4 regions of the Streptomyces nigra genome follow, and region 3 is predicted to be linked to each of the others. Evidence: riboswitches for the same ligand, from Rfam matches in the RefSeq annotation. Region 3 holds a riboswitch; each other region holds the start of a gene.

Region 1 (6,946 bases), 1.5 Mb from region 3:
CGTCCATGAGGCAGCGCGCCACCGGTCTTGCTCCGGGCAGGACATCGAGGCGATGCGGCAGCCCCCTACCTGACAGGGCGGGGCCAGGCTCTGTGCCGCCGCCAGGAGCGCGGCGGACAGCCTGCGCTCGCGCCGTCACCGGGCGCCATGGGCTGAGCTTGTCAGGCGCTTGGCTCCTGGGGGAGGAACGTCACCTGAGGGGCGCCTGTGCGCGGATGGACGGCCACTTCCGTCTCCACTCCGTAGACCTCGGCCAGGAGCGCGGGGGTGAGTATCTCGGCGGGCGGTCCGGAAGCGGTGACTTCACCCTCGTACAGGACGTAGAGGCGGTCGCAGAAGCAGGCGGCCAGGTTGAGGTCGTGCAGGGCGAGCAGCACGGTCGCGGGCAGGCGCCGAAGGGTGCCGAGCACGGACAGTTGATGCCGGATGTCGAGATGGTTGGTGGGTTCGTCGAGGACGAGGAGGGTGGGCTGCTGGGCGAGGGCCCGCGCGATGAGGACGCGTTGGCGTTCGCCGCCGGAGAGCCGGTCGAAGGTGCGGTCGGCCAGGTGGACGGCGTCGACCGCCAGGAGTGCTGAGTCGATGAGTTCGGCGTCCTCGGGGGTGTCACCCGCGAGCAGCCGTTTGTGCGGGGTGCGGCCCATGGCGACGACCTCGCGCACCGCGAGGTCGAAGTCGGCTGCCGGCTCCTGGACCACCGCCGCCACGGTGCGGGCCAGCTGCCGCACGGGCAGCGACCAGGCGTCGGCTCCGTCGACCTTGACCTCACCCGCGTCGGGGCGCAGCACGCGGTAGACGGTGCGCAATAGGCTCGACTTGCCGCTGCCGTTGGGGCCCACGAGCCCGATGGTCTCGCCCGGACGGGCGGTCAGAGACACGTCGCGCACCAGGTGGCGGGCTCCGGCGGTGAGCGTGACGCCGTCGACGCTCAGATCGGCCGCGGTCATGCCACACCTCGGTCGGTGCCGCGCCGGGCGTCCCGCCGCATGAGCCACAGAAAGAACGGCCCGCCGCACAGGGCCGTAAGGACGCCGACGGGTATCTCCATCGGCGCGGCGATCGTCCGCGCGGCGATGTCGGCCCAGACGAGGAAGACCGCTCCGCCGAGCGCCGCCGTCGGCAGGACCCGGCGGTGGTCGCCGCCGACGAACAGGCGCACGATGTGGGGCGTCATCAGGCCGACGAAGCCGATCGGCCCGGCCGCCGCGACCAGCACGCCCGTGACGAGGGAGAGCAGGACGAACAGCCGGGCACGGAAGCGGGCCACGTCCAGCCCCATGGTGGTGGCCGCCTCCTCGCCGGCCAGCAGCAGGTTCAGGTTGCGGGCCTGCGTCAACAGGACGCCGACACCGAGCAGCAAGGCCGTGCTCGGCAGCCACAGCGTGCCCCAGTCGACCCCGCCGAGACCGCCGAGGGTCCAGGCGAGGACCGCGCGGGTCTCGTTGCCTCGATCGGTGGTGAGCAACAGCAGATCGAGGACCGCGGTGAGCGTCGCGGCGATCGCCACGCCGGACAGCACGAGACGCGAGGAGGTGATGCGTCCGCCGGTGCGGGCGGTGGCGTACACGAGCAGGAGCGCCCCCAACGCCCCCACGAAGGCTGCCACCGACAGGGAGACCGGACCGAACAGGGTCACCCCGAACACGATGACGGAGACCGCGCCGAGGGACGCCCCCGAGGAGACGCCGAGCAGGTACGGTTCGGCGAGCGGGTTTCGCACCAGCGCTTGAAGGGCGGTGCCGACCACCGCGAGGCCGGCGCCGGTGACCGCCCCGAGCAGCACCCGCGGCGCTCGCACGTCCACCACGATGATCTCCCGGGCCCGCGACCAGTCAGGCTGCTGCCAGTCGGCACCCAGTGCGTGCGTCACGATGCCCCACACCTGGGTGGGTGGCACCTGGACGGATCCGATCGCGAGTCCGGTGACGGCGGAGACGACGAGCAGGGCGGTGAGCACCAACAGCGTGACGGCCAGCCCGGTTCGGCGCTCTCCTGGCTCGGTAGTCTTCCGTCGTCGGACTCGCGTCTCGACGGATGTGACGGTGGTGGTCCGGGTCACCGGAAGCTCTCGGGGTGCAGTCCGCGGGCAAGATCGTCGACGGCGTAGGCCGAGCGGATCCCCACCAGCGTGGCGGTCAGCGGCAGAACGACGAACCGCCTGTTCCTGACCGCGGGTACGTCGGCGAGCGCGGGCTGGGACAGCAGGAACCTCTTCTTCTGCTCGACGCTTCCGGCGCCCTCGTAGTCGTAGACGGCGATGACTTCCGGTTTGCGCTCGATGACCTGCTCCCAGGAGACGTCGCCGAAGACGTCGTCGAGGTCGGCGAAGACGTTCTCGCCGCCGGCCAGCCGGATGAGCTCGGTGCCGAGGCTCTTGCCGCCGGCGGTGAAGGCGGCCTTGTCGCCGCTGTCGTAGACGAAGACGGGCACCTCGGGTTCGCCCTCGACCTTGCCGGCGGCCTTGCCGACGCGGCTCTTGAGGTCGGTGACCAGCTTGTCGGCCCGGTCCGGGACACCGAAGATCCTGCCGATGGTGCGGACCTCGTCGTAGGTGTCCTCCATCGTCACCTTCTTCTTGCCGCAGTACTCACGGTTGAGGTAGGTGTCGATGCCCGCGTCGGCGAACGCCGTGCGGGAGCGGCCCTCCTTCTCGGTGAAGGCGCTGCCGTAGCCGCCGTAGACGAAGTCGGGTTCGGCATCCAGGATCTTCTCGAACGACGGCTCCTTCCGCGCCAGTTCGGGAACCGCCTCGTAGTCCTCCTTCAGCTCGGGCAGCACCGCGGAGTCGGGGAAGGCCGTGCCGACCATGCGATCCTTCAGGCCGAGGGCGAGCATGAGTTCCGCCGGGTGCTGATGGATGGTGACCACCCGCGACGGCGGCCTGTCGTACGTCGTCCTCACACCGCAGTTGTCGACGGTGACCGGGAAACCTGCGGGCACGGCCGCGGTGGCCTTCGCGTCCCCGCCGCTCTCGTCGGCCGCACCGCAGCTCGTGGTCAACAGCACTGACGACAGAGCCACGGCAGCGGCCGTGGCACGAAGGAACCCGCGCGTGCGGGCAGGGGTGAACAGCTGGGACACGTGAAGCCTCCTGGAGTCCGCGCTCCTCGGATCGGGCCCGCGACGGACCAGTGTCCTGACTCCCGGATCGACGCTTCCTCCGCCTTCCCGCGCGGTGCGCAGTGGCGTGTCGGAGGGGCGCTCCCCGGTCACAGTGGCGGGACCGTGCCGGATTCGCACCGGCTTCCTGTCTCCCGTCGCGGCGATGACCAGGTGATCCTACGATTCCCCGAGTCATCGGCAAAGGCCGAGGGGTTCCGGCCGCACACACCACGCCTCCTCAACGCTCCGTGGACGGCCCGAAGGACGAGTCGCTCAGCGTGCTCCTCGCCCCGTCGCACCACCCGGGGCGGCTACCTTGCGGGACGGGAACCGCCCTGCGGCGAGGTCCACTTGCCTACTGGGTCCGCCCGAGGGGCGAGCGCCGTGCTGATCACTCGTGACCGCGCTCGGGTGACTGCCCGTCAGGCGGCGCTGGCCTCGGAGCTCTTATGCCGGGAGTTGTGGGGGACTGGTGCCGGCCGGAATGCGCAGGGCGAGGATGGCCATGTCGTCCTGGCCGTCGCTCGGGTGGTGATCGGCCAGGACCTGCACGAGTTCGTGCAGGGGCCGGTTGGCGTGGGTGGCGGCGAGGTCGGCGAGAGCGGTCAGGCCCACGTCGATGGAGTGGGCTGGATGTTCGATGAGGCCGTCGGTGAAGAAGAGGAGGATCGAGCCCGCGGGTAGGGAGCGGGTGTGGTCGGGGCGGTGTTCACCGGTGCTCACCCCGAGCGGCAGGCCGGGCTCGGCGTGCAGGTACTCCGTTTCCAGGTCAGGGCCGATCAGCAGGGGAGGATAGTGCCCGGCCGTGCTCCATCGCAGTACCCACCCGGATGGGTCGGGTTCGATACGGGCCAGGCACGCTGTAGTGACCGGGACATCCGCAGTGGCGTGCAGGGTGCGGTCCAGTTGGGCGAGGATCTCGCTGGGCGGGGTACGGCGGTCGTACAGCAGCGCCCGGAGCATGCTGTGGGTCTGCGCCATGGCGGCCGCCGCGTACAGGTCGTGGCCGCCTACGTCACCGATCATGATGCCGACCGTGTCGTCGGGCAGCACGATGGCGTCGTACCAGTCCCCGCCGAGCCGGTTGGGTTCATCGGCCGGCCGGTAGACGGTGGCGGCGGTGAAGGGGCTCAGATCGGGCAGCGTGGGCAGCAGCAGACGCTGGAAGGTCTCCGCGCTGTCACGGACCTGCCCGAACAGGCGGGCGTTCTCGATCGCGATACCGGCGGCGCCGGCGAGGGCGACCACCACGTCCTCGTCATCGGGGCCGAAAGGACGGCCGTCGAGACGTTCGGACAGGTAGAGGTCGCCGTAGATCTCGCCGCGGACACTGATCGCCACGCCCAGCAGGGTGCGCATGGGCGGATGACCGGGCGGAAAGCCGGCGGAGGCGGGATGCGAAGGGATGTCGTCGACGCGGAGTGGTTCGGGATTGTGGATGAGATGCCCGAGCACGCCACGACCGTGGGGGAACGCCACCCCGCCCAGATCGGCGCGTTCCGTCTCACTCAGCCCCGCCGTGATGAAGGCCTTGAGATACTCGCCGGACTCGTGCAGCACCCCCAGGGCGCCGTACCGCGCGCCGACCAGTTCCATCGCGGTGGTGACGATGCGCCGCAGCACAGCCGAGAGATCCAGTTCCCCGCTGATGGCCAGCACCGCGCCCAGCAGACCCTGCAGCCGGTCCTTGGCGTCGGCCAGGGCTTGTAACTGCGCACCGATCTCGTCCAGCTCGGTGTCCAGCTGCAACCGCAGGTCAGGAACCTTCGGCTGCTCGGTCCGCCCGGTCTGGTCCTGGTCACTCAACGCGCGTGCCTCTGGATCGTGTCATGTGCGGTCAGTGGGAGTCGGGTCCACCTCTACCTAGGGCCTTTCGACGGGAGGCGGCCAACGGCGCAAGCTTTGCCCCGTTTCGTTCATCCGCAAACAGGCCATGTGCCCAGCTGCGTGTGCGTGGACCAGGCGGGCGGGGATGGCATGGACGGAAGCCGTGTCACTCCGGGCGGAAGTCGTGGCAGTGTCTTCGCGCCCAGCTCGTCGCCGCGCGTTGCGCCGGTACGTCGCACCCGATGAGCCGCTCGCGCCGAGTCCGGCCGGTCGCGGCGGCCGGGGCTCCCACGGCCACGGCTCTGCGTATCGAATAGCACCGCGCAGCCGCGTGTGCTCATGTCTACGCTGACGGAGTGACATTGGTGTGGGTGTTCCGGCAATTCAGGAACGGGCAGGTCCTTTTCCAACTTCAGTTTGAGCAGGTGAGGTGGAGGGGGAGGGCTGCTTGGACGAGGCTGGTGATGCGGGTGGTTGAGCAGCGGAGCTTGCGCAGGAGCCGCCAGGACTTGAGGGTGGCGACGGCGGGTTCGACCAGGGCTCGGATTTTGGCCTGTGAGCGGTTCACGGCTTGCTGGCCTTCGGACAGGTTTTCCCATCGGCCTCGGTAGGGCACGCGGACAGCAGGTCCGGCGCCCTGGTAGCCCTTGTCGGCCCAGCAGCGGATCTTTGCCGCGGTCAGGGCGTTGAAGATGCCGTGTTCGCGTGCGGCGCGGATGTCATGGACGGCTCCGGGTAGGGCGGGTGAGGTCCACAAGAGACGTCCGGCTGGGTCGGCGAGGATTTGGACGTTCATGCCGTGCTTCTTGTGCTTGCCCGAGTAGAACGGCCTGTCGGCAGCGATCCGGTCGATGGGCAGGAGGGTGCCGTCGAGCAGGACGAACGCACTCCTCGACGCCTCGCGGACTGCTTGTTCGAGCGTAGGCGCCAGGGCGGCCAGGAGGTCGACGGCTTCGGTGATGCAGCGGTAGGCGGTCGTCGTGCCGATGCCGAACCCGGCTGCGAGCTGGGAGTAGGGGTGCCCGTTGCGGCGGTGGGCGAGGGTGAGCAGCGCCTGTCGGCCGGCGCTCAACCGGCGCCACCGGCTGCCGATCGCACGGCGACGTTCGCGCAGACGGGCGGTGAGGAAGCGAAGATGCGTGCTGGACAGGTCCAGTCCGGACGGGTAGACAAACACGTGAAGCCTCTGGCGGCTCGGGTGATCTTGGTCGTGAACCCATCTACCAGGAGCTTCACCGGCCTGCCGCCCCGATGCCACTGACGCGAGGGCAAGTTGGATAGGCTCAATGCTCTGAGAGCCGTCGTTTGGTGCAGTTAGCCGAGGGACGCGAAGGGGTTCGAGAACGAGGTCAGGTCGCTCGCGCGGACCAGGCTGAGCTCGCTGGGTTCGATCCCGGACCCGGACAGGACCACGTCAGTCCTCTCGATACGTCCCCGCGCGACCCAGTAACGATTGTTGCACCAGAGTTCGAACGTGATGGGCTCGCCGTCTGCGGCGATGGTGACGGGTTCGGAGGCCGGCAGGCTGGCCGGGGGTTCCTCGCCCGGGTGGTAGTAGATCTCGAAAGCCTCTTCCAGAGCCTCGCTGGTCCGTGCGTTGCCGGAGGAGGCGCTGAAAACCGTGACGTGCTCGACCTGTGGGTCGAAGTATGGAGAGCCGAACCATAGGCACACATGGGTATCGCCGGTGTCCGAGTCGTAGCCGCGGCCTTTGACCTGCCGTGATTCCGGCCAGTTGGCGTCGACAGCGAAGACGCTGAAGCCCTCTGTCGATCGGGGGCTGCCTTGGGCCTTCATGGGATCTCCCGCATGCTCGTCCGTGACCAGGCATCCTGCCACCGCGACAGAACCAGCGGGAAGGCGGGTGTGCCTACAGAGCTCGCGCCTAGGTCGTGTCCGCAAAGTCCCGTCGTTCGCCCGTAGGGCGGGCCGAGCGGTGTCCGGTGCGTGCTCTCGGTGTGCCGGGCGGACTCCCGCGTACTGGTTGTACGCGGGTGGGCGGCCGGTGCGGCGAGAG
Region 2 (6,946 bases), 3.4 Mb from region 3:
GGCACCGCGATCAGGTCCGCCTCCTCCAGCCGCTCCAGACCGTACGGGGTGGAGAGGGTCAGCCCGCCGGCGTGGGTGCCCAGCGTCGGCCCCTCGGCCGAGACGACCGCGAAGTCGTACGTGGGCAGGCCCTCGTCGCTGCGGTCGATGCCGAACACCTCGCAGACCACACCGAGTTCGAAGGGGTGTACGCCGTCCAGCAGGACGGCCGCCACGTTCTTCAGCATGGTGCCATTGTGCCTCGCGGATGGCAGTAAATCGAGGGTGTGCGGCAGTCCTGCCACTGTTCGACAGGAGTGTCCGGCGCGACAGTGGTGTCATGACTACGGAACAGACACAGACACTGCTCGCCATGGCCGTCGTGCTCGGGATGTTCGTCCTCCTGGTCCTCCCCTCGGTGATCGGGATCGTGCACGACCGCCGCATCGACCGTCAGATCAGGGAGGCCCAGGAGCGCGACGCGGTCCGGACTCAGAAGTCCTCGTCCAGGTCGACGGTGCCCTCCACCGCCACCTGGTACGCCGAGGGACGCCGCTCGAAGAAGTTGGTCAACTCCTGAACCCCCTGCAGCTCCATGAAGGAGAAGGGGTTCTCGGAGCCGTACACCGGGGCGAAGCCGAGGCGGGTCAGCCGCTGGTCGGCGACGCACTCCAGGTACTGCCGCATCGAGTCGGTGTTCATGCCCGGGAGGCCGTCACCACACAGGTCGCGCGCGAACTGCAGCTCGGCCTCGACGGCCTCCTTCAGCATGTCGGTGACCTGCTGCTGGAGCCGGTCGTCGAACAGCTCCGGCTCCTCCTTGCGGACCGTGTCGACCACGTCGAACGCGAACGACATGTGCATGGTCTCGTCCCGGAACACCCAGTTGGTGCCGGTCGCGAGGCCGTGCAGCAGGCCCCGGCTGCGGAACCAGTAGACGTAGGCGAAGGCCCCGTAGAAGAACAGGCCCTCGATGCAGGCGGCGAAGCAGATCAGGTTGAGCAGGAACCGCCGGCGGTCGGACTGCGACTCCAGCCGGTCCAGCTTCTCCACCGAGTCCATCCAGCGGAAGCAGAACTCGGCCTTCTCACGGATCGACGGGATGTTCTCCACCGCCGCGAACGCCGCCGCCCGGTCCTCCGGATCGGGGAGGTAGGTGTCCAGCAGCGTCAGATAGAACTGGACGTGCACGGCCTCCTCGAACAGCTGGCGCGACAGATACAGCCGCGCCTCCGGGGAGTTGATGTGCTTGTACAGGGTCAGCACCAGATTGTTCGCGACGATCGAGTCACCGGTCGCGAAGAACGCCACCAGCCGCCCGATCAGGTGCTGTTCGGCCGGGGTCAGCTTCGCGAGGTCGGCGACGTCCGAGTGGAGGTCGACCTCCTCGACGGTCCAGGTGTTCTTGATCGCGTCCCGGTAGCGCTCGTAGAAGTCCGGGTAGCGCATGGGGCGCAGGGTCAGCTCGAAGCCGGGGTCGAGCAGGTTCTTGGTCGTGCTGGTGGTCACTGGCAGGCCTCGCAGGACTCGGGGTTCTCAAGGGAGCAGGCGACGGCCTCGGGGTCGGCGGCCTGCTGGACGGGGACGGTGGCGCGGGCCGCGCGGGCGATCCTCGTCGCCGGGCGGGAGCGCAGGTAGTACGTGGTCTTCAGCCCCTGCTTCCAGGCGTACGCGTACATCGAGGAGAGCTTCCCGATGGTCGGCGTCTCCAGGAACAGGTTCAGGGACTGCGACTGGTCGAGGAACGGCGTGCGTGCCGCCGCCATGTCGATCAGGCCGCGCTGCGGGATCTCCCACGCCGTGCGGTACAGCGCCCGTACGTCCGCCGGGATCCACGCGAAGTCCTGCACCGAGCCGTTGGCCTCGCGCAGCGCCTCACGGGTGCGGGCGTCCCACACGCCGAGCCGCTTCAGCTCCTCCACCAGATACGAGTTGACCTGGAGGAACTCGCCGGACAGCGTCTCGCGCTTGAACAGGTTGGAGACCTGCGGCTCGATGCACTCGTAGACACCGGCGATCGACGCGATCGTGGCGGTCGGGGCGATGGCCAGCAGCAGCGAGTTGCGCAGGCCGGTGGTGGCGAGGCGGTCGCGCAGCGCGGCCCAGCGCTCGGGCCAGGTCAGCTCCACGTCGTAGTGGTCGGGGTGCAGCACGCCCTGGGCGGTGCGCGTCTTCTCCCAGGCCGGCACCGGCCCTTCGCGCTCGGCGAGGTCGGCGGACGCCTCGTACGCGGCGAGCATGACGCGCTCGGCGATCCGCGTGGACAGCGCCTTCGCCTCGGGCGAGTCGAAGGGCAGCCGCAGCTGGAAGAAGACGTCCTGCAGACCCATCGCGCCCAGACCCACCGGGCGCCACCGGGCGTTGGAGCGGCCGGCCTGCTCGGTCGGGTAGAAGTTGATGTCCACGACCCGGTCGAGGAACGTGACGGCCGTGCGGACCGTCTCGTCCAGGCGCTCCCAGTCGATGTCCCCGTCGCGCACGAAGGCGCCGAGGTTGACCGAGCCGAGGTTGCAGACCGCCGTCTCCCCGTCGTCCGTGACCTCCAGGATCTCGGTGCACAGGTTGGAGGAGTGCACGACGTGCCCGGGCAGGGCGGTCTGGTTGGCGGTCCGGTTGGCGGCGTCCTTGAAGGTCATCCAGCCGTTGCCGGTCTGCGCGAGGGTGCGCATCATCCGGCCGTACAGCTCGCGGGCCGGGAGGGTCTTGCGCGCGAGGCCCTCCGCCTCGGCCGCGCGGTAGGCCGCGTCGAACTCCTCGCCCCACAGATCGACCAGCTCGGGCACGTCGGCGGGGGAGAACAGGCTCCACGGCCGGTCGGCCTCGACCCGGCGCATGAACTCGTCCGGCACCCAGTGCGCGAGGTTCAGATTGTGTGTACGGCGGGCGTCCTCACCGGTGTTGTCCCGCAGCTCCAGGAACTCCTCGATGTCGGAGTGCCAGGTCTCCAGGTACACCGCCGCCGCGCCCTTGCGCCGCCCGCCCTGGTTCACGGCCGCCACGGAGGCGTCCAGCGTCTTCAGGAACGGGACGATGCCGTTGGAGTGCCCGTTGGTGCCCCGGATCAGCGAACCCCGGGAGCGGATGCGGGAGTACGACAGCCCGATGCCGCCGGCGTGCTTGGAGAGCCGGGCGACCTGGTGGTAGCGGTCGTAGATCGAGTCCAGCTCGTCCTTGGGGGAGTCCAGGAGGTAGCAGGACGACATCTGGGGGTGCCGGGTGCCGGAGTTGAAGAGCGTGGGGGAGGACGGCAGGTACTCCAGGCGGCTCATCAGCCGGTACAGCGCGGCGACCTCGTCCACCGCCGAGGAGGTGTCGTCCGCGGCGAGGCCGGAGGCGACCCTCAGCAGGAAGTGCTGGGGCGTCTCGATCACCTTGCGGGTGTGCGGATGCCGCAGCAGATAGCGGCTGTAGAGGGTGCGCAGGCCGAAGTAGCCGAAGCGGTCGTCGGCGGCGGGGTCGACGAGCGCGTCGAGCCGGTCCGCGTGCGTCCGCGCGAACGCGGCGGTCCGGTCGGCGATCAGGCCCTCGCGGTGCCCGGTCGCGACCGACCCCGTGAAGCTCGTGACGCCCTGCGAGGCGGCCTCGGCGGCGATGGAGAGGGTGAGCAGCCGCGCGGCCAGCCGGCTGTACGCCGGGTCCTCGGAGATGAGACCGGCCGCCGCCTCGGTGGCGAGCTCGCGCAGCTCCGCCTCGTCGGCCCGCGCGGACCGGCCGCGCAGCGCGGCGGCGGCGACCCGGCCGGGGTCGGCGTCGGGGAGGTCGGCGGTCAGCTCGGTCAGGGTCCGCAACAGCGCGGCACCGGGACCGTCGTTCTCCGGTTCGGCCGCCGCTGAGGCCGGTTCGGCTGGCGCGATGGTCACGTGAGGCTCTCCCTCGCTCGGCACAGGGCCTTGCGGAGGGCAGGGGGCAGCTCACGAGCGCACGGGGCGTCGCGTCCACCGGCCCATTCCACGAGGCCCGGACGTCTGGGCGCACCGGCCGGGTGGCCGGGACGCACTGTCGGCAGGTCCTCGGACTGACCATGTGCACGGAACATGCACAAGTACACCGTTGCGGGACAGTTCCGGATTCGCACCGGATTCCCCTGCGGCGACAGCGAGCATGAGCATACATCTTGTGCTCGCCCGTCGCGCCACCCCTAGATGTTGTGGCGTGGTGGTGTCAGAGCGTCAACTCATAGGTGACGAGCGTGAGGTCGAGGAGCTCCGGCACGGGGTTCCAGTCCCGTTCCGGGGTGCGGACGAAGCCCAGACGCTCGTAGATGCGATGGGCGCTGTACATGGTGGGCTGGGAGGAGAGGACCACGCGTACACAGCCCTCCGTGGCGCGGGCGCGGTCCAGGCAGGCGCGTACGAGCGCCTCGCCGGCGCCGCGTCCCCGGGCCGCCCGGTCGACGGCGAGCATCCGGATCTCCGCCTCGCCGGGCCCGGCCAGATCCGCCATCGGGCCGCTGCCCGAGACGAAGGTCACGCCGCCGAGGACACGGTCGCGCTCGACAGCGACGAGTACCTCGGCGGCCGCCGCGCGCCTGGCCACGTCCTTGAGCTCATGGAGATAGGAGTCGTCCTCGCCGAAGTCCAGCAGTCCGTCCCGTAGATAGGCCTCTGCGGTGATCTCCCCGAGGATGCCGTACTCCCCGGGGGCCGCCGGCCGGATCACGATGTCCATGCCGCCGAGTCTGCCGCAGGAACACGGCGGCGGGCCGCCGGATTTCTCCGACGGCCCGCCGTGTGCGGGTGGTTCAGTGGGACGAGCCCGCCGTGGCCGGCGGCAGCTCCACCTGGACGCCGGGGTCGCCCGCGTCCGCCGTGTAGTCCTCCGGCTTCGTCTCGTCGACGCCGTCGGGGGCCTTCGCGGCCTTCAGGACGAACGTCAGGACGACGGTGACCAGCGCGTTGAGCACGAACGCCGTCAGACCGATGTAGCCGATCTCACCGATGCCCGGGATCTCCTTGGAGGAGCCGCCGAAGTGCTTCTGCGCCGGGGTCGCCACCCCGTACGCGGCGAGCGTGCCGTAGATCATGCCGACCGCCCAGCCGGCCAGCAGGGCCCAGCGGTGGAACCAGCGGGTGAACAGGCCGCCGACCAGGGCCGGGAAGGTCTGCAGGATCCAGATGCCGCCCAGCAGCTGGAAGTTGATGGCGACCGTCTTGTCCATGGTGAGGACGAAGACCAGCGCGCCCACCTTCACCAGCAGCGACACCAGCTTGGAGACCTTGGTCTCCTGGGCGGGCGTGGCGTCCGGCCTGATGAAGTCCTTGTAGATGTTGCGGGTGAACAGGTTCGCCGCTGCGATGGACATGATCGCCGCCGGCACCAGCGCGCCGATGCCGATGGCCGCGAAGGCCACGCCCGCGAACCAGGCCGGGAACATGTTCTCGAACAGCTGCGGGATCGCCAGCTGCCCGTTCTGCACCTTGATCCCGGCCGCGATCGCCATGAAGCCCAGCAGGGCCAGCAGACCCAGCATCAGGGAGTACAGCGGCAGGATCGTGGTGTTGCGCCGGATCACCTCACGGCTGCGGGAGGACAGCGTCGCGGTGATCGAGTGCGGGTACATGAACAGCGCGAGGGCGGAGCCCAGCGCCAGCGTGGCGTACGTCCACTGGGTCGCGTCCGGCGGGGTGAGCGCCCCGCGTGGCGCGCCCGTGGCCGGGTTGGTCTGGCTGTACGCCTCGCTCGCCTTGGCGAAGATCTCGTCGAAGCCGCCCAGCTTGATCGGGATGTAGATGATCGCCACCGCGATGACGATGTAGATCAGCGTGTCCTTGACGAACGCGATCAGCGCGGGGGCGCGCAGGCCCGACGAGTAGGTGTACGCCGCCAGCACGCCGAAGGCGATGAGCAGCGGCAGGTCCTTGATGAACCAGTTGGTGTTCTCGCCGCCGCCGACGCCCATCACGTCCAGGACGGCCTGGATGCCGACCAGCTGGAGCGCGATGTAGGGCATCGTCGCCAGGATGCCGGTGACCGCCACGGCCAGCGACAGGCCCTTGGAGCCGAACCGCCCGCGCACGAAGTCGGAGGTCGTCACATAGCCGTGCTTGTGCGAGACCGACCACAGGCGCGGCAGGAACGTGAAGATCAGCGGGTAGACGAGGATGGTGTACGGCACCGCGAAGAAGCCCGCCGCGCCGGCCGCGTAGATCGCCGCCGGGACCGCCACGAAGGTGTACGCGGTGTACAGGTCGCCGCCGAGCAGGAACCATGTGACCCAGGTGCCGAACGACCGGCCGCCCAGGCCCCATTCGTCGAGGCTGTGCTCGTTCTCGGCCTTGCGCCAGCGCGCGGCCAGGAAGCCCATGACCGTGACGGCCAGGAAGAAGAAGATGAAGACGCCGAGCGCGACGCCGTTCACGCCGTCGTTCATTCCGCGGCACCGCCCTTCTGGGAGGCGCGGGCGCGCTGGTCACGCTGCCACAGCTTGTACGCGGTCATCGTCAGCAGCGTCGAGATCAGCACCCACAGCATCTGGTACCAGTAGAAGAACGGGATGCCGATGAACTGCGGGTCGGTCCTGCTGTACGAACCCACCCACAGCATCGCCACGAAGGGTGCGGCCAGGCAGAGGCCGATGACCACCCGGGCGGGCGTCACCAGGCCTCTGTTCACTTCTGGTGCATCTGACATCGGACGGCTCCGCTCATTGATCGCCTGGGAAATGCCCGGGCAATGTAGGTGACGGCGCAACCGCAGCGGAAGGCTTTGACCGCCCTTCCGATGTGGAGGAATCGTGTGCACGTCACATGGAGCTGGACAGAAGCGGAATCTTCCGTACCGACCTCGTCCGTACGTCAGTCCTGCGGCCTCTTGAGCCTGGCCACGAACTTGTAGCGGTCGCCGCGGTACACCGAGCGCACCCACTCCACCGGCTGGCCCTCGCGGTCCAGGGAGTGCCGGGACAGCATGAGCATCGGCAGGCCCACGTCGGTGCCGAGCAGACCGGCCTCGCGCGGGGTGGCCAGCG
Region 3 (6,946 bases):
CTTCAGCCGCTCCCCCACCTCCGCCACCTGGTCCTCGGAGAGGAGGGCCGGGGTCAGGCCGGGGACCGAGGAGGCCGTGAGCCAGACGCGGCACATCCACTCCAGCTGGGCCGTGCGGTCGTACGCCTGGTCCAGGGTGGCGCCGTGGGCGACGGTGCCGTGGTTGCCCAGGAGGCAGGCGGTGCGGCCGGTGAGGGCCCGCAGCATGTTCTCGGCCAACTCGCGCGTGCCGTACGTCGCGTAGGGGGCGACCCGGACGGGTCCGCCGAGGGCGGCGGCCATGTAGTGGATCAGCGGGAGCTCGGTGACGAGGGTCGAGACGGCCGTCGCGTGGACGGCGTGGGTGTGCACGACCGCGCGGGCGTCGGTGGCGCCGTGGACGGCCAGGTGCATGGGCAGCTCGCTGGTCGGCACCAGCGTGCCGAGCACCTGCCGGCCGTCGAGGTCGACGCCCGTGACGTCCCGGGGTGTGAGCCGGTCGTAGGGCACGCCGGACGGTGTGACCAGCACGGTGTCCCCGACGCGGACGGAGACGTTCCCGGAGGTGCCGACCACGAGGCCCTCGGCGACGGTCCGGCGGGCCGTCGCGACCAGGGCCTCCCAGGCCGCCGCCTCCTCGGGCCGCACCGTGCGCCGGTCCGGAACCTCCTCGTCCCGCGGTTCCCGTGCGTCCCCCTGCTCCCACCGTTCCTCAGCCATACGGCGATCCTGCCAGGCGCGGTGCGCGAAGTCGCCGGTGCGCGGGGGCACTTTAGGGCGGAGGGGCGACCTCCGGGAGGGCGCATAGCGGTACATATCACCCAGTCCACCTTCTTGGCGTGCAATCGATCAGAGTTCAACGATCTTCGGATAATCTCCGGGTGATTTGCCGCACACGTCGCCATTCCGGGGGGAACCATGGCCCGTGCCCGCAAACCGTCCCGTCGCCGTGACCGGCGCACCCACCGCTCCCGTCTCGCGGCGGCCTGCGCGGCGGTGCTGGCGCTGAGCGCCACCGCCCTCGCCGGGACCCCGGCCGCCGCCGCCGGGAAACCGAGAGGCCACGACGTCTCCTCGCACCAGAAGAACGTCGACTGGCAGGCCGGCCGGGCGAAGGGCGCCCGGTTCGTCTACGTCAAGGCGACCGAGTCGCACACGTACCGCAACCCCTACTACGGCCAGCAGTACGACGGCTCCCGCGCCGCCGGCCTGGTGCGCGGCGCCTACCACTTCGCCCTGCCGGACCGGTCCTCGGGTCGGGCGCAGGCGGCGTTCTTCGTGCGCAACGGCGGCGGCTGGCGGCCCGACGGCTGGACCCTGCCGCCGGCGCTCGACATCGAGTACAACCCGTACAGCAAGAAGCACAAGTGCTACGGGCTGCGGAAGACGGCGTTGGTCTCCTGGATCCGGGCGTTCAGCGACGAGGTGCGCCGGCTGACCGGCCGCCGACCGGTGATCTACACCACCGCCCACTGGTGGAACACCTGCACCGGGTCCTCCCGCGCCTTCGCCGGCGACCACGCGCGGTGGGTGGCCCGCTACGATGCACCGAGCCCCGGAACACTGCCTTCCGGATGGCGCGCCTGGACCTTCTGGCAGTACGACAACGCCGGCAGCCTGCCGGGTGACCAGAATCTCTTCAACGGGTCGCTGACGCAGCTCAAGAGGTTCGCCCGGGGCCGCTAGCCGGGCCCCGCCCGGGCCGTGCGGACGGAGGGCTTCCGTTCATTGGGGAAACCCTCCGTCCCGGACACCGTGCGGCCCGCCCCAGTTCACCTTCCGTTCACTCAGGTTTCCTACGTTCATCGAGCCAATGACCTCGAACGATTGCCTGGGTAAATGGAAAACTTCTCGCTGATCCTCGCGATCGTGGTGGTAACCGCGCTCGCGTTCGATTTCACGAACGGTTTTCACGACACCGCCAACGCGATGGCCACCACCATCTCGACCGGTGCGCTCAAGCCCAAGGTCGCGGTGGCCATGTCCGCCGTGCTCAACCTTGTGGGCGCTTTCCTCTCCGTGGAGGTCGCCAACACGATCTCCAAGGGTCTCGTCGACGAGACCGGCATCCGTCCCGAGGTCATCTTCGCCGCGTTGGTCGGCGCGATCCTCTGGAACCTCCTCACGTGGCTGGTGGGCCTGCCCTCCAGTTCGTCGCACGCCCTCATGGGCGGCCTGATCGGCGCGGCCATCGCCTCGGCCGGCGTCGGCGCCGTCCACGGTGACGTGCTCGTCACCAAGGTCCTGCTCCCGGCCATCGCCGCCCCGATCGTCGCGGGCGTCGCGGCCCTGCTGGCCACGCGGCTCACCTACCGGCTCGGCCGGAAGGCCGACGGCGAGGCCTCGAAGAAGGGCTACCGCGCGGGCCAGATCGCCTCCGCGGGCCTCGTCTCGCTCGCCCACGGCACCAACGACGCGCAGAAGACCATGGGCATCATCACCCTCGCCCTGGTCGCGGGCGGCGCCCTCGCCCCCGACTCGGACCCTCCCACCTGGGTGATCCTCTCCGCCGGTCTGGCCATCGCGCTCGGCACCTACCTCGGCGGCTGGCGCATCATCCGCACCATGGGCAAGGGCCTGACCGACCTCCAGCCGCAGCAGGGCTTCGCCGCCCAGACCAGCGCCGCGACGGTCATCCTGGCCTCCTCGCACCTCGGCTTCTCGCTGTCCACCACGCACTCCGTCTCCGGCGCCGTGATGGGCGCGGGCCTCGGCCGCAAGGGCGGTGTGGTCCGCTGGTCCACGGCCACCCGGATGTTCGTCGCCTGGGGTCTGACGCTGCCGGCGGCCGCGCTGGTCGCCGCGCTCGCCGAGTATGTGACGGGCCTCGGCACCTGGGGCACCGCCGCCGTCGCGGTCTTCCTGGTCGCCTCCAGTTTCGCGATCTGGAAGATCTCCCGCCGCGAGGTCGTCGACCACACCAACGTCATCGCCGACGACGAGCCGGCCGGCGTGGTGACCACCGCCATGGCCGCCGTGACCCCGCCTCCCACGGGCACGGTGACCGAGGACCTCGCGGTCACCGTCCCGGCTCCGGCCGGCGGACCCGAGCCCACCAAGCTCGGCGTCTGACTCCCGGTCACTCCTCCCGGCAACCCAAGGAAGCAGCAGTATGAAGATCGACTGGGCGGCTCTCGGCTCCGTCTTCGGTGTCAGTCTCGTGGTCACGGTGGCCCTCGTGGGCCTGTTCACCCTCGGCATCGCGGGCCTCTCGCGCCGCGAACGGGCGGTCGCGCAGGGCGACTCGGCCGCGCTCGCGGTCACCGGCGCCTACGCGTGCTTCGCCGCCTGCACGGCGGCCGTGGCCTACGGCATCTATCTCATCGTGGCCTGACGTACGGCCTTCGACTCCTGAGGTGCGCGACGGAACTCCGTCGCGCACCTTCGGTGTGTGTGGGCCTGCGCACACTCTCCCGTCGCAGGTCACAGGCAAGTTGACGGCCGTCGCGACCCGTGGTGGACTTCCGGAGCCATCTACGGCGGCAGAAGAGGAAGCCGGTGCGAATCCGGCGCGGTCCCGCCACTGTCACCGGGGTAGATACCCCCGGGAGCCAGGAACTCTCGCCGCCGGTCTCGTCGAACCAGGGCGTGGACACCCTGAGTGAGGACATCACGCGATGCTCGCCTGCCGATCGTCACGCAGTACCGGACCCCTGTCTGACGCCACCACCGGCTGAACCCCGTGCGTGCCGAACGCGTCTTCGCGTACGGCGCCGCCGCCGGACTCCTCGGTGACCTGCTGCTCGGCGATCCACGCCGGGGGCATCCGGTCGCCGCGTTCGGACGTGCCGCGGGCGCCGTGGAACGGGTGTTGTGGCGCGACCACCGCGCCTGGGGTGTGCTGCACACCGCCGTGTGCGCCGGAGGCGCCGTGGCGGCCGCCGCGCTCGCCGCCCGCGCCGTGCGCCCCTCCCCCGCCACCTCCGTCGCCCTGACCGGCGCCGTCACCTGGGCCGTCGTCGGCGGCACGTCGCTCGCCCGCGAGGCCCGGACGATCGGGCGCGCCCTGGAGGCCGGAGACGTCGACGCGGCACGGGCGCGGCTGCCGCACCTGTGCGGACGCGACCCGCAGGCGCTGGACGCCGACGGGATCGCGCGGGCCGTCGTGGAGTCCGTCGCCGAGAACACCTCGGACGCCGTGGTCGGCGCACTGGTGTGGGGAGCCGTCGCCGGCGTGCCGGGCCTCGCGGGCTTCCGGGCCGTCAACACCCTCGACGCCATGGTCGGGCACCGCTCCCCCAGGTACCGCCGCTACGGCTGGGCCTCGGCACGCCTCGACGACGTCGCCGGCTGGCCGGGCGCCCGACTGACCGCCGCGCTGGCCGCCGTCGCCGGGGGCGATCCCCGGGGTGCCGTACGGGCCTGGCGGGCCGACGCCCACCGGCATCCCAGCCCCAACGCGGGCCCCGTGGAGGCCTCGTTCGCGGGGGCGCTCGGCGTGCGGCTGGGCGGGACGCTGTCGTACGGCGGCCGGGTGGAGCACCGGCCCGTGCTCAACGGCGCCGCAGGACGGGCCGTCGAGGTCGGGGACATCGAGCGGGCCGTCCGGCTCTCGCAGCGGGTGGGCGTGCTCGCGCTGGGCGTGTGCGCCGGCGCCCGGCTGCTGCCGGGGCGGCGGCGCGGGACGAGAGGAAGGACCTCGTGAACGGTGGACTCCTGGTCGCCGGCACCACCTCCGACGCCGGCAAGAGCGTCGTCACCGCCGGGATCTGCCGGTGGCTGGTGCGGCAGGGCGTGAAGGTGGCGCCCTTCAAGGCGCAGAACATGTCGCTGAACTCCTTCGTGACCCGCGAGGGCGCGGAGATCGGGCGCGCGCAGGCCATGCAGGCGCAGGCCTGCCGGGTGGAGCCGACCGCGCTGATGAACCCCGTGCTGCTCAAGCCCGGCGGCGACCGCAGCAGCCAGGTCGTGCTGCTCGGCCGGCCGGTCGGCGAGATGAGCGCCCGCGGCTACCACGGCGGCAGGCAGGAGCAGTTGCTCGGCACCGTGCTCGACTCGCTCGCCGAACTGCGGGGCGCGTACGACGCGGTGATCTGCGAGGGCGCGGGCTCCCCGGCCGAGATCAACCTGCGGCGCACCGACATCGTGAACATGGGGATCGCCCGCGGCGCGGACCTGCCCGTGCTGGTCGTCGGCGACATCGACCGCGGTGGTGTCTTCGCCTCGTTCTTCGGGACCGTGGCGCTGCTGGCGCCCGAGGACCAGGAGCTGGTCGCCGGGTTCCTCGTCAACAAGTTCCGCGGGGACGTCTCGCTGCTGGAGCCGGGCCTGGACATGCTGCACGGCCTGACCGGCCGGCGGACGTACGGCGTGCTGCCGTTCCGGCACGGCCTCGGCATCGACGAGGAGGACGGCCTGCGGGTGTCGCTGCGCGGCGCGGTGCGCGAGTCGGAGGTGGCCGCCCCGGTCGGCGAGGACGTGCTGCGGGTCGCCGTGTGCGCGGTGCCGCTGATGTCCAACTTCACGGACGTCGACGCCCTCGCCGCCGAACCGGGCGTCGTCGTGCGGTTCGTGGACCGGCCGGAGGAGCTGGCCGACGCCGACCTGGTCGTCGTGCCCGGCACCCGCGGCACCGTGAAGGCGCTGCGCTGGCTGCGCGAGCGGGGGCTGGCGGCGGCGCTGGTGCGCCGGGCCGCCGAGGGCCGGCCGATCCTCGGGATCTGCGGCGGTTTCCAGGTCCTCGGCGAGCACATCGAGGACGACGTCGAGAGTCGCGCCGGCCATGTCGACGGCCTCGGTGTGCTGCCCGTACGGGTGCGGTTCGCCCGGGAGAAGACCCTGACCCGGCCGGTCGGCGAAGCGCTCGGCGAACCCGTCGAGGGCTACGAGATCCACCACGGCGTCGCCGAAGTCCTGGCGGGTGAACCCTTCCTGGACGGCTGCCGGGTCGGCCAGACCTGGGGCACCCACTGGCACGGCTCGCTGGAGTCGGACGGCTTCCGGCGTGCCTTCCTGCGGGAGGTGGCGGCCGCCGCGGGCCGCCGCTTCGTGCCGGCGCCCGGCACCTCCTTCGCCGCGCTGCGCGAGGAGCAGCTCGACCGGCTCGGCGATCTCATCGAACACCACGCGGACACGGACGCGCTGTGGCGGCTCATCGAGTCGGGCGCGCCGCGAGGACTGCCCTTCATCCCACCGGGAGCGCCCGCATGAGCACTGTGTTGTTGCTGTCGACCGCCGACACGGACCTGCTGGCGGCACGCGCCGGCGACGCCGCGTACCGGATCGGCAACCCGACCCGCCTGGACGTCGGGGCCGAACTGCCCGCGCTGATCGAGGGCGCCGACATCGCCGTCGTACGGCTGCTGGGCGGGAAACGGGCCTGGGAGGACGGGCTCGCCGTGCTCGAGGCGTCGGGGGTGCCGACCGTCCTGCTGGGCGGCGAGTCCGTGCCGGACGCCGAGCTGATGGCCGAGTCGTCGGTGCCGGCCGGTGTGGTCGCGGAGGCGCTGAAGTACCTGGTGGCGGGCGGCCCCGCCAACCTCACCGAACTGGCCCGGTTCCTGTCCGACACCGTGCTGCTGACGGGCGAGGGGTTCCTGGAGCCGCGCCCGATGCCCGAGTACGGCGTGCACGGCTCGCGTCCGTGGCAGGACGGCCGGCCGACGGTGGGCGTGCTCTTCTACCGGGCCCACCACCTCTCCGGCAACACCGCGTTCGTGGACACGCTGTGCGACGCGATCGAGGCCCGGGGCGCCAACGCGCTGCCCGTGTACTGCGGTTCGCTGCGCGGCGCGGACGACGGGCTGTACGAGATCCTGGGCCGGGCCGACGCCCTGGTCGCCACCGTCCTCGCGGCGGGCGGCACCCACGCCTCGCAGGCCTCCGCGGGCGGCGACGAGGAGGCCTGGGACATCGGCCGGCTCGCCGAGCTGGACGTGCCGGTCCTGCAGGGGCTGTGCCTGACGTCCTCGCGGGCCGCCTGGAAGGAGTCCGACGCGGCGCTGTCCCCGATGGACGCGGCGATGCA
Region 4 (6,946 bases), 4.5 Mb from region 3:
GCGGTCCAGGGCACGGGGCCGTCCAGCGCGTAGTCGATCTTGAAGACGCCGGAGCCGTACCGGTAGTTCTCGTAGTACCGGCCGAAGCCGGCGATCCGGGCGAGCGCGGTGGGCGAGGTGTCGAAGACGTACGCCCGCGCGGGCGGCAGGTCGTCGAGTCGCTTCACCTCGTAGTCGGTGTGGACGGTGCCGCCGAGGTCCTTCAGATAGGCGGTGAGGGCGTCGGAGATGGACTGGGAGCCGCCCCGGGCGACGGGCCAGCCGCGGGCGTGCGCGGCGAGGGCGAAGACCAGGCCGATCGCACCGGTCGCGAAGCCGCTCAGCGGGGCCATCACATGGGCGACCAGGCCGGAGAAGAGGGCCCGCGCGCGTTCGTCGCGGAAGCGGCGCATCAGCCAGGTCGACGGCGGCAGCCCGGTCAGCCCGAAGCGGGCGAGGGTCACCGGGTCGCGGGGCAGCGCGGTGAGCGGCAGCGACATGAAGTCCCGTGCCAGGGTGTCCCACTTGGACAGGAACGGGGCGACCAGCCTGCGGTACGCGCCCGCGTCGCGCGGCCCGAAGGACGCGGCCGTCTCGGCGACGGACCGGGACAGCACGGCGGCGGTGCCGTCGGCGAAGGGGTGGGCCATGGGCAGCCCGGCGTGCAGCCACTCGAGCCCGTAGCGGTCGAGCGGCATCGCCCGGAACGCGGGCGAGTTGATGCCGAGGGGGTGGGCGGCCGAGCAGGGGTCGTGCCGGAAGCCGGGCAGCGTCAGCTCCTCGGTGCGGGCCCCGCCGCCGACGGTGTCCCGTGCCTCGAACACGGCCACGGAGAAGCCCCTGCGGGCCAGCTCCACGGCAGCGGTCAGGCCGTTCGGTCCCGCACCCACCACGACTGCGTCGAGCATCGACGGCACGTTCGGACCCCTTCGTCAGGCGGCGGCCTAGAGGAATCAGGATAGGCCGGGGCCTTGTCGCCCCACCTCCGCTCCCCCGCGGCCGACTCTATTCCTACGCCGCTCGCCGCGCTCCGCCGGACAGGAGTCCCGCCACCCGCCGGGCCGTGGCGGCGTCGCGGGCCGCCGTGAACGGCAGGGCGTTGCCCCCGGTGATACGGAACGGCTCCCCCGTGCGCGTCAGGTGGGCGCCGCCCGCCTCCTCCACGAGCAGCAGTCCGGCAGCGTGGTCCCATGCGGCCTCCCATCCGAAGGCGGTGGCCTCCAACTCGCCCCGCGCGATGGCCAGGTACTCCAGACCCGCCGAGCCGCACGGGCGCGGGGCGACGCCGTCGGTCCACAGGCCGAGCAGGGCCCGCTTCTGCTCGTCGGTGGTGAAGTCCGGGTGGGAGGTGGCGACGCGCAGGTCGCTGCCGGGGTCCGGGGCTCCGGCGTGCAGCCGCTCGCCGTCGAGGAAGGCGCCCCGGCCCCGTACGGCGGTGGCCAGCTGGTCGAGGGCGGGTGCGTAGGTCCAGGAGGCGAGCACGACGCCGTGCCGGGCGAGGGCGACCAGGGTGCAGAAGCCCGTGTCGCCGTGCACGAACTGGCGGGTGCCGTCGACGGGGTCGACGATCCACACCGGGGCGTCGCCGCGGATCGCGTCGTACACGGACGGATTCGCGTGGACCGCCTCCTCGCCGACGACGACCGAGCCGGGCAGGAGGGCGCCGAGGGCCTCCGTGAGATACCGCTCGGCGAGCCGGTCGGCGTCGGTCACCAGGTCGTGCGGTCCGCTCTTGCGGTCGACCTCGTGGTCGGCGAGCCGGCGGAAGCGGGGCATGATCTCGGCGGCCGCCGCCTTGCGGACGGCGTCCTCCACGTCGGTGGCGTGCTGGGCGAGAAACTCTTCGATGGTTTCGTTTTCTTCGATCACCCGTCCATGGAAACACGTGCCACTGACAACGCCCGCCCGCCGGGTGACCTGCGGACGGACTCCCGGTGAACTCGCGTGGTCGCTGCCCCTCGGGGCCCCTCAGCGTCCGACGGCGTAGCCCTGCATGCCGCGCGGGTTCGCCGCGGCGGACAGCACCCCCGTTCCGGGGTCCCGGGCGACCGCGCACAGGCGGCCCTCCGACCAGGCGTCGCCGACCGTGACGTCGTGACCGCGCCGCCGCAGCCCGTCGATCACCGCGGGGGCGGTGCGGCCCTCCACGGTGACGCTCCCGGGCCGTGTCCCGCGCGGGTAGAAGGAGCCGGGGAAGCTGTCGTTGTGCCAGTTCGGGGCGTCGATCGCGCCCTGCAGGTCGAGGCCGCCGCGGACCTGCCCGCGCAGCGCGACCGCGAGGAAGAAGTGCAGCTGCCACTGGTCCTGCTGGTCCCCGCCGGGGGTGCCGAAGGCGAGGACGGGCACGCCGTCGCGCAGCGCGATGCTGGGGGTGAGCGTGGTGCGCGGGCGCCGGCCCGGGGTCAGGGAGTTCGGCAGTCCCTCCTCCAGCCAGGTCATCTGCAGGCGGGTGCCGAGCGGGAAGCCGAGTTCGGGCACGACGGGGTTGGACTGGAGCCAGCCGCCGCTGGGGGTGGCCGCGACCATGTTGCCCCACCGGTCGACGATGTCGAGGTGGCAGGTGTCGCCGCGGGTGAGCCCGTCCGCGGCGACCTCGGGCTCGGCCGGCACCGGCGCCACGGGCGACTTGGCGACCGTCGGCTCCCCGGCGCCCGGCGCGACGGAACCGGGCGCGGCGGCCTCCCCGCGCGCGTGGGCGCCCAGCCGGGGCACGCGCCCGCCGGGGCTGCCGGGCCGCAGCTCGAAGGAGGCGGCCTCGCCCACCAGCCGGCGGCGATCGGCGTTGTAGGCGTCGGACAGCAGGTCGTCGAGCGGCACCTCGGCGGCGTCGCCGTACCAGGCCTCCCGGTCTGCCATGGCCAGCTTGCAGCCCTCGACGAGCAGGTGGACGTAGCCGGCGGACCCGTACGGCGGCAGCTCGTCGGGGAGCAGGGCGAGCTGCTGGAGGAGCACCGGGCCCTGGCTCCAGGGCCCGGCCTTGCACAGGGTCCAGCCGTTCCATTCGTACGTCGCGGGGGCCTCGTAGGTCGCGGACCAGCCGGCGAGGTCGGCGGCGGTGAGGGTGCCGGTGTGGCGCTCGCCGCTGGTGTCGAGGGTGGGCCGCTGCGCCTGCCGGACGAGCGCCTCGGCGATGAACCCGGTACGCCACACCGCGCGCGCGGCCTCGATCTGCGCGACGCGGTCGCCGGCGCCGGAGATCTCCTCGAGCAGGCGCTTCCAGGTGGCGGCGAGGGCCGGGTTCCGGAAGAGGGCGCCGGGGCGCGGCGGCTCGCCGTCGGGCAGATACACCTCGGCGGAGGAGGTCCACTCCGTCTCGAACAGCTCGCGCACGGTCTCCACGGTCTCGCCGACCCGCTCCACGGGCGCGTGCCCGTGTTCGGCGTAGTGGACGGCGTACGCGAGGACGTCGGCGGGTGCCAGGGTGCCGTGGTCGCGCAGCAGCACCATCCAGGCGTCGAAGGCGCCGGGCACGGCGGCGGCCAGCGGTCCGGTGCCGGGGACGAGGTCCAGGCCGAGGCCGCGGTAGTGGGCGACGGTGGCGTCCGCGGGGGCGACGCCCTGGCCGCACAGCACCCGCACCTCGCCGCCCGCCGGGGCGAGGAGGATGGGCACCTCGCCGGCCGGGCCGTTCAGATGCGGTTCGACGACGTGCAGCACGAACGCGCCCGCCACGGCGGCGTCGTAGGCGTTGCCGCCTCGCTCCAGCACCGCCATCGCGGACTGCGAGGCGAGCCAGTGCGTGGAGGACACCATGCCGAAGGTGCCCTGGAGGGTGGGACGGGTGGTGAACATGGCGGGCGTCACCTCGCGGTCGGGGCCGGACGGGTCCGTCCGATCTTGCGTGACCGCCTGTTCGATGTTCAACCGTCCATGGGGGCACGGAGCGAGGGTGGCGTGAAGGTGTGGCGGTCGGGCACCCGTGGCGGGCACGCAGGGCGGGGCCACGGGCGGCCGGTCAGCCCTTCCCCGAGGCCCGCGACGAGGGCGGGGAAATGGTGTGAAAGGCCAGGATCTCCGGGCAGGGAGCAACTCCGGGCCCACCGGCCCGTACCCAGGCGATGACGTCCTCGGTGGCGTCGGGGTCGTTGACGAGGCCGAGCCACACCGGCCGGGCGCCCGCCGCGCGCGCCGCGGCGGAGGGCTGGACGACGACCACGTTGGCGTGGTCGCAGACGTCCAGGCAGTCCGAGACACGGACCGGGACGCTCTCCTGCAGCCGGGCGGCCTGACCCGCGTGGTCGACACCGGTCACCTTGGGGCTGCCGCAGCAGCAGTCCCGGCAGAGCACGACCCGGCAGGGCGTGGACGGAATCTGCCGATCCGGGAGCGACGGCTGGGGCGGGGAGACGGACATACACGCCTTGAGGGTCGGGGCTCGTACGCGGAGCCGGCCTGCGGAGGGCCTCCCCGCCCGGGGGCGTGGAGGTGCCGGCAGGTCTTCGGACTCGGGTTCGTCCCGGCGGGGCGCCTTCCCGGTCTCCCAGTGGCGTGCCTGCCCCGCCCGTCCCCCTCACCGCTGCGCGTCAGTTCCGGATTCGCACCGGATTCCCTGGCCCCGGAGAAGGGGCGCGACCAGCCCCACGAGGCTATCAAGTCAGGGCCCGGAGCCACTCGTTCAGCGTGCCCGCGCGGGCACCGCCGGGGTCCCGAGACCCAGGTCACAATCTGGAAGAGGGCAAGGTCACAGCCATGCCCCCTGCTGCTCCTTTGACCATCTGACCTAGCATCCGAGCATGACGGTCCTGCCTGACGACGGGCTCTCGCTGGCCGCCGAGTTCCCTGACGCAACCCATGAGCAGTGGCGACACCTGGTGGAAGGTGTGCTGCGCAAGGCGGGCAAGGACGTGTCGGGGACGGCTGCCGAGGACGCCCTGTCCACCCCACTCGAGGACGGGATGCGCTCCCGCCCGCTGTACACCGCGCGTGACGCCGCGCCCGACCCCGGCCTGCCCGGCTTCGCCCCCTATGTGCGGGGTGGTCGCCCCGAGGGCAACACCGCCGGCGGCTGGGACGTACGGCAGCGGCACACCACGGCCGCGGACGGCGTGGTGCTGGCGGACCTGGAGAACGGCGTCACCTCGCTCTGGCTGGTCCTCGGCGAGGCGGGCATCCCGGTGTCCTCCCTCGGCAGCGCCCTCGACGGCGTGTACCTCGACCTCGCCCCGGTCGTCCTGGACGCGGGCGCCGAGTCGGAGGCCGCCGCACAGGCGCTGCTCGCCCTGTACGAGGAGCGCGGCGTCGCCAAGGACGCGGCACGCGGCAACCTCGGCTTCGACCCGCTCGGCCACGAGGCCCGCACCGGTACGTCCCTGCCGTTCGCCCCGGCCGCCGCGCCGGCCCGGCGGTGCGCCGAGGAGTACCCGGGGCTCAGGGCCCTGACCGTGGACGCGCTGCCGTACCACGAGGCCGGCGGCTCGGCCGCGCAGGAGCTCGGCGCCGCGCTGGCCACCGGTGTGGCGTATCTGCGGGAGCTGACCGAGGCCGGGCTGACGGTCGAACAGGCCGCCGGCCAGTTGGAGTTCCGCTACGCGGCCACCGCCGACCAGTTCCTGACCATCGCCAAGCTGCGGGCGGCGCGCCGCCTGTGGGCACGGGTGACCGAGGTGTCCGGGGCGCCGAGCGCCCAGGTACAGCACGCCGTGACCTCGCCGGTGATGATGACCCGCCGCGACCCGTGGGTGAACATGCTGCGCACCACGGTCGCCACGCTCGCGGCCGGTGTCGGCGGCGCCGACTCGGTGACCGTGCTGCCCTTCGACCACGCGCTGGGCCTGCCCGACGCGTTCGCGCGGCGCATCGCCCGCAACACCTCGACCATCCTCATCGAGGAGTCCCACCTCGCCCGGGTCATCGACCCGGCGGGCGGCTCCTGGTACGTGGAGCGGCTCACGGACGAACTGGCCCACGCGGGCTGGGAGTTCTTCCAGCGGATCGAGCGGGCGGGCGGCCAGGCCGCCGCGCTGCGTTCGGGACAGCTGCGCGACGACCTCGCCGCCACCTGGGAGGCCCGCACCGGCAAGCTGGCCAAGCGGCGCGAACCGGTCACCGGGGTCAGCGAGTTCCCGCACCTCGGCGAGCAGCCGGTGGTGCGTGAGCCCGCGCCCGAGCCGCCGTCCGGCGGTCTGCCGCGGGTCCGGCGCGACGAGGCGTACGAGGCGCTGCGCGCCCGCTCCGACGCGCATCTGGCCGCGACCGGCGCCCGGCCGCGGATCTACCTGGCCGCGCTCGGCCCGGCCGCCGCCCACACCGCGCGTCTGACCTTCGCCTCGAACCTCTTCCAGGCCGGCGGCATCGAGCCGGTCACCGAGGGCACCTTCGAGGAGAGCGGCGCCACCGAGGCGTGCCTGTGCTCCAGCGACACCGTGTACGAGGAGCAGGCGGCCGAGGTCGCCGGGCGGCTGAAGGCAGCCGGTGCCGCGCATGTGTTCCTCGCCGGGCGGCCCGGGGACCACCCCGGGGTCGACGGCCATGTCTTCGCGGGCTGTGACGCCGTCGCCGTCCTGTCCGCCACCCTCGACCGCATGGGAGTGTCCTGATGGGAATCCCCGACTTCACCGGGATCGAACTGGGGACCCCGGCCGCGGCGGGCGGCTCCGACGAGTGGCGTACGGCCGTCAAGCAGGCCACCGGCGGCGACGAGCCGCTGTGGGAGACGCCCGAGGGCATCGCGGTCAAGCCGCTGTACACCGGGCGTGACCTGGAGGGCCTGGACTTCCTGGGCACCTACCCGGGCATGGCGCCGTATCTGCGCGGCCCGTACCCGACGATGTACGTCAACCAGCCGTGGACGATCCGCCAGTACGCGGGTTTCTCCACCGCCGAGGAGTCCAACGCGTTCTACCGGCGCAATCTGGCGGCCGGTCAGAAGGGCCTGTCGGTCGCCTTCGACCTGCCCACGCACCGCGGCTACGACAGCGACCACCCGCGGGTGACGGGTGACGTCGGCATGGCGGGCGTGGCCATCGAC

Evidence for each region. Region 3 has a riboswitch for cobalamin ahead of DC008_RS07455 (cobalamin biosynthesis protein). Riboswitches for the same ligand answer to the same signal wherever they lie in the genome.
Region 1: linked by a shared signal. The riboswitch ahead of DC008_RS00365 (ABC transporter substrate-binding protein) and the one ahead of DC008_RS07455 (cobalamin biosynthesis protein) in region 3 are both predicted to bind cobalamin.
Region 2: linked by a shared signal. The riboswitch ahead of DC008_RS23235 (ribonucleoside-diphosphate reductase subunit alpha) and the one ahead of DC008_RS07455 (cobalamin biosynthesis protein) in region 3 are both predicted to bind cobalamin.
Region 4: linked by a shared signal. The riboswitch ahead of DC008_RS28280 ((2Fe-2S) ferredoxin domain-containing protein) and the one ahead of DC008_RS07455 (cobalamin biosynthesis protein) in region 3 are both predicted to bind cobalamin.

What each region holds. Positions count from the first base shown of each region.
Region 1 is NZ_CP029043.1:64,208-71,153, reverse strand. It holds gene DC008_RS00375 (ABC transporter ATP-binding protein) at 162-947, opposite strand; gene DC008_RS00370 (FecCD family ABC transporter permease) at 944-1,975, opposite strand; gene DC008_RS00365 (ABC transporter substrate-binding protein) at 2,056-3,081, opposite strand; cobalamin riboswitch at 3,110-3,287, opposite strand; gene DC008_RS00360 (PP2C family protein-serine/threonine phosphatase) at 3,550-4,908, opposite strand; gene DC008_RS00355 (transposase family protein) at 5,342-6,106, opposite strand; gene DC008_RS00350 (hypothetical protein) at 6,244-6,726, opposite strand.
Region 2 is NZ_CP029043.1:4,982,438-4,989,383, forward strand. It holds gene DC008_RS23220 (GlxA family transcriptional regulator) at 1-227, opposite strand, end outside; gene DC008_RS23225 (hypothetical protein) at 320-559, shown strand; gene DC008_RS23230 (ribonucleotide-diphosphate reductase subunit beta) at 472-1,428, opposite strand; gene DC008_RS23235 (ribonucleoside-diphosphate reductase subunit alpha) at 1,485-3,839, opposite strand; cobalamin riboswitch at 3,964-4,088, opposite strand; gene DC008_RS23240 (GNAT family N-acetyltransferase) at 4,141-4,647, opposite strand; gene mctP (monocarboxylate uptake permease MctP) at 4,721-6,349, opposite strand; gene DC008_RS23250 (DUF3311 domain-containing protein) at 6,346-6,609, opposite strand; gene DC008_RS23255 (GntR family transcriptional regulator) at 6,774-6,946, opposite strand, start outside.
Region 3 is NZ_CP029043.1:1,596,150-1,603,095, forward strand. It holds gene DC008_RS07435 (class II aldolase/adducin family protein) at 1-699, opposite strand, end outside; gene DC008_RS07440 (lysozyme) at 898-1,665, shown strand; gene DC008_RS07445 (inorganic phosphate transporter) at 1,819-3,051, shown strand; gene DC008_RS07450 (hypothetical protein) at 3,092-3,313, shown strand; cobalamin riboswitch at 3,420-3,559, shown strand; gene DC008_RS07455 (cobalamin biosynthesis protein) at 3,662-4,624, shown strand; gene DC008_RS07460 (cobyric acid synthase) at 4,621-6,129, shown strand; gene cobN (cobaltochelatase subunit CobN) at 6,126-6,946, shown strand, end outside.
Region 4 is NZ_CP029043.1:6,132,353-6,139,298, reverse strand. It holds gene DC008_RS28295 (phytoene desaturase family protein) at 1-887, opposite strand, end outside; gene DC008_RS28290 (inositol monophosphatase family protein) at 991-1,848, opposite strand; gene DC008_RS28285 (gamma-glutamyltransferase family protein) at 1,948-3,771, opposite strand; gene DC008_RS28280 ((2Fe-2S) ferredoxin domain-containing protein) at 3,935-4,333, opposite strand; cobalamin riboswitch at 4,393-4,571, opposite strand; gene DC008_RS28275 (methylmalonyl-CoA mutase family protein) at 4,713-6,515, shown strand; gene scpA (methylmalonyl-CoA mutase) at 6,515-6,946, shown strand, end outside.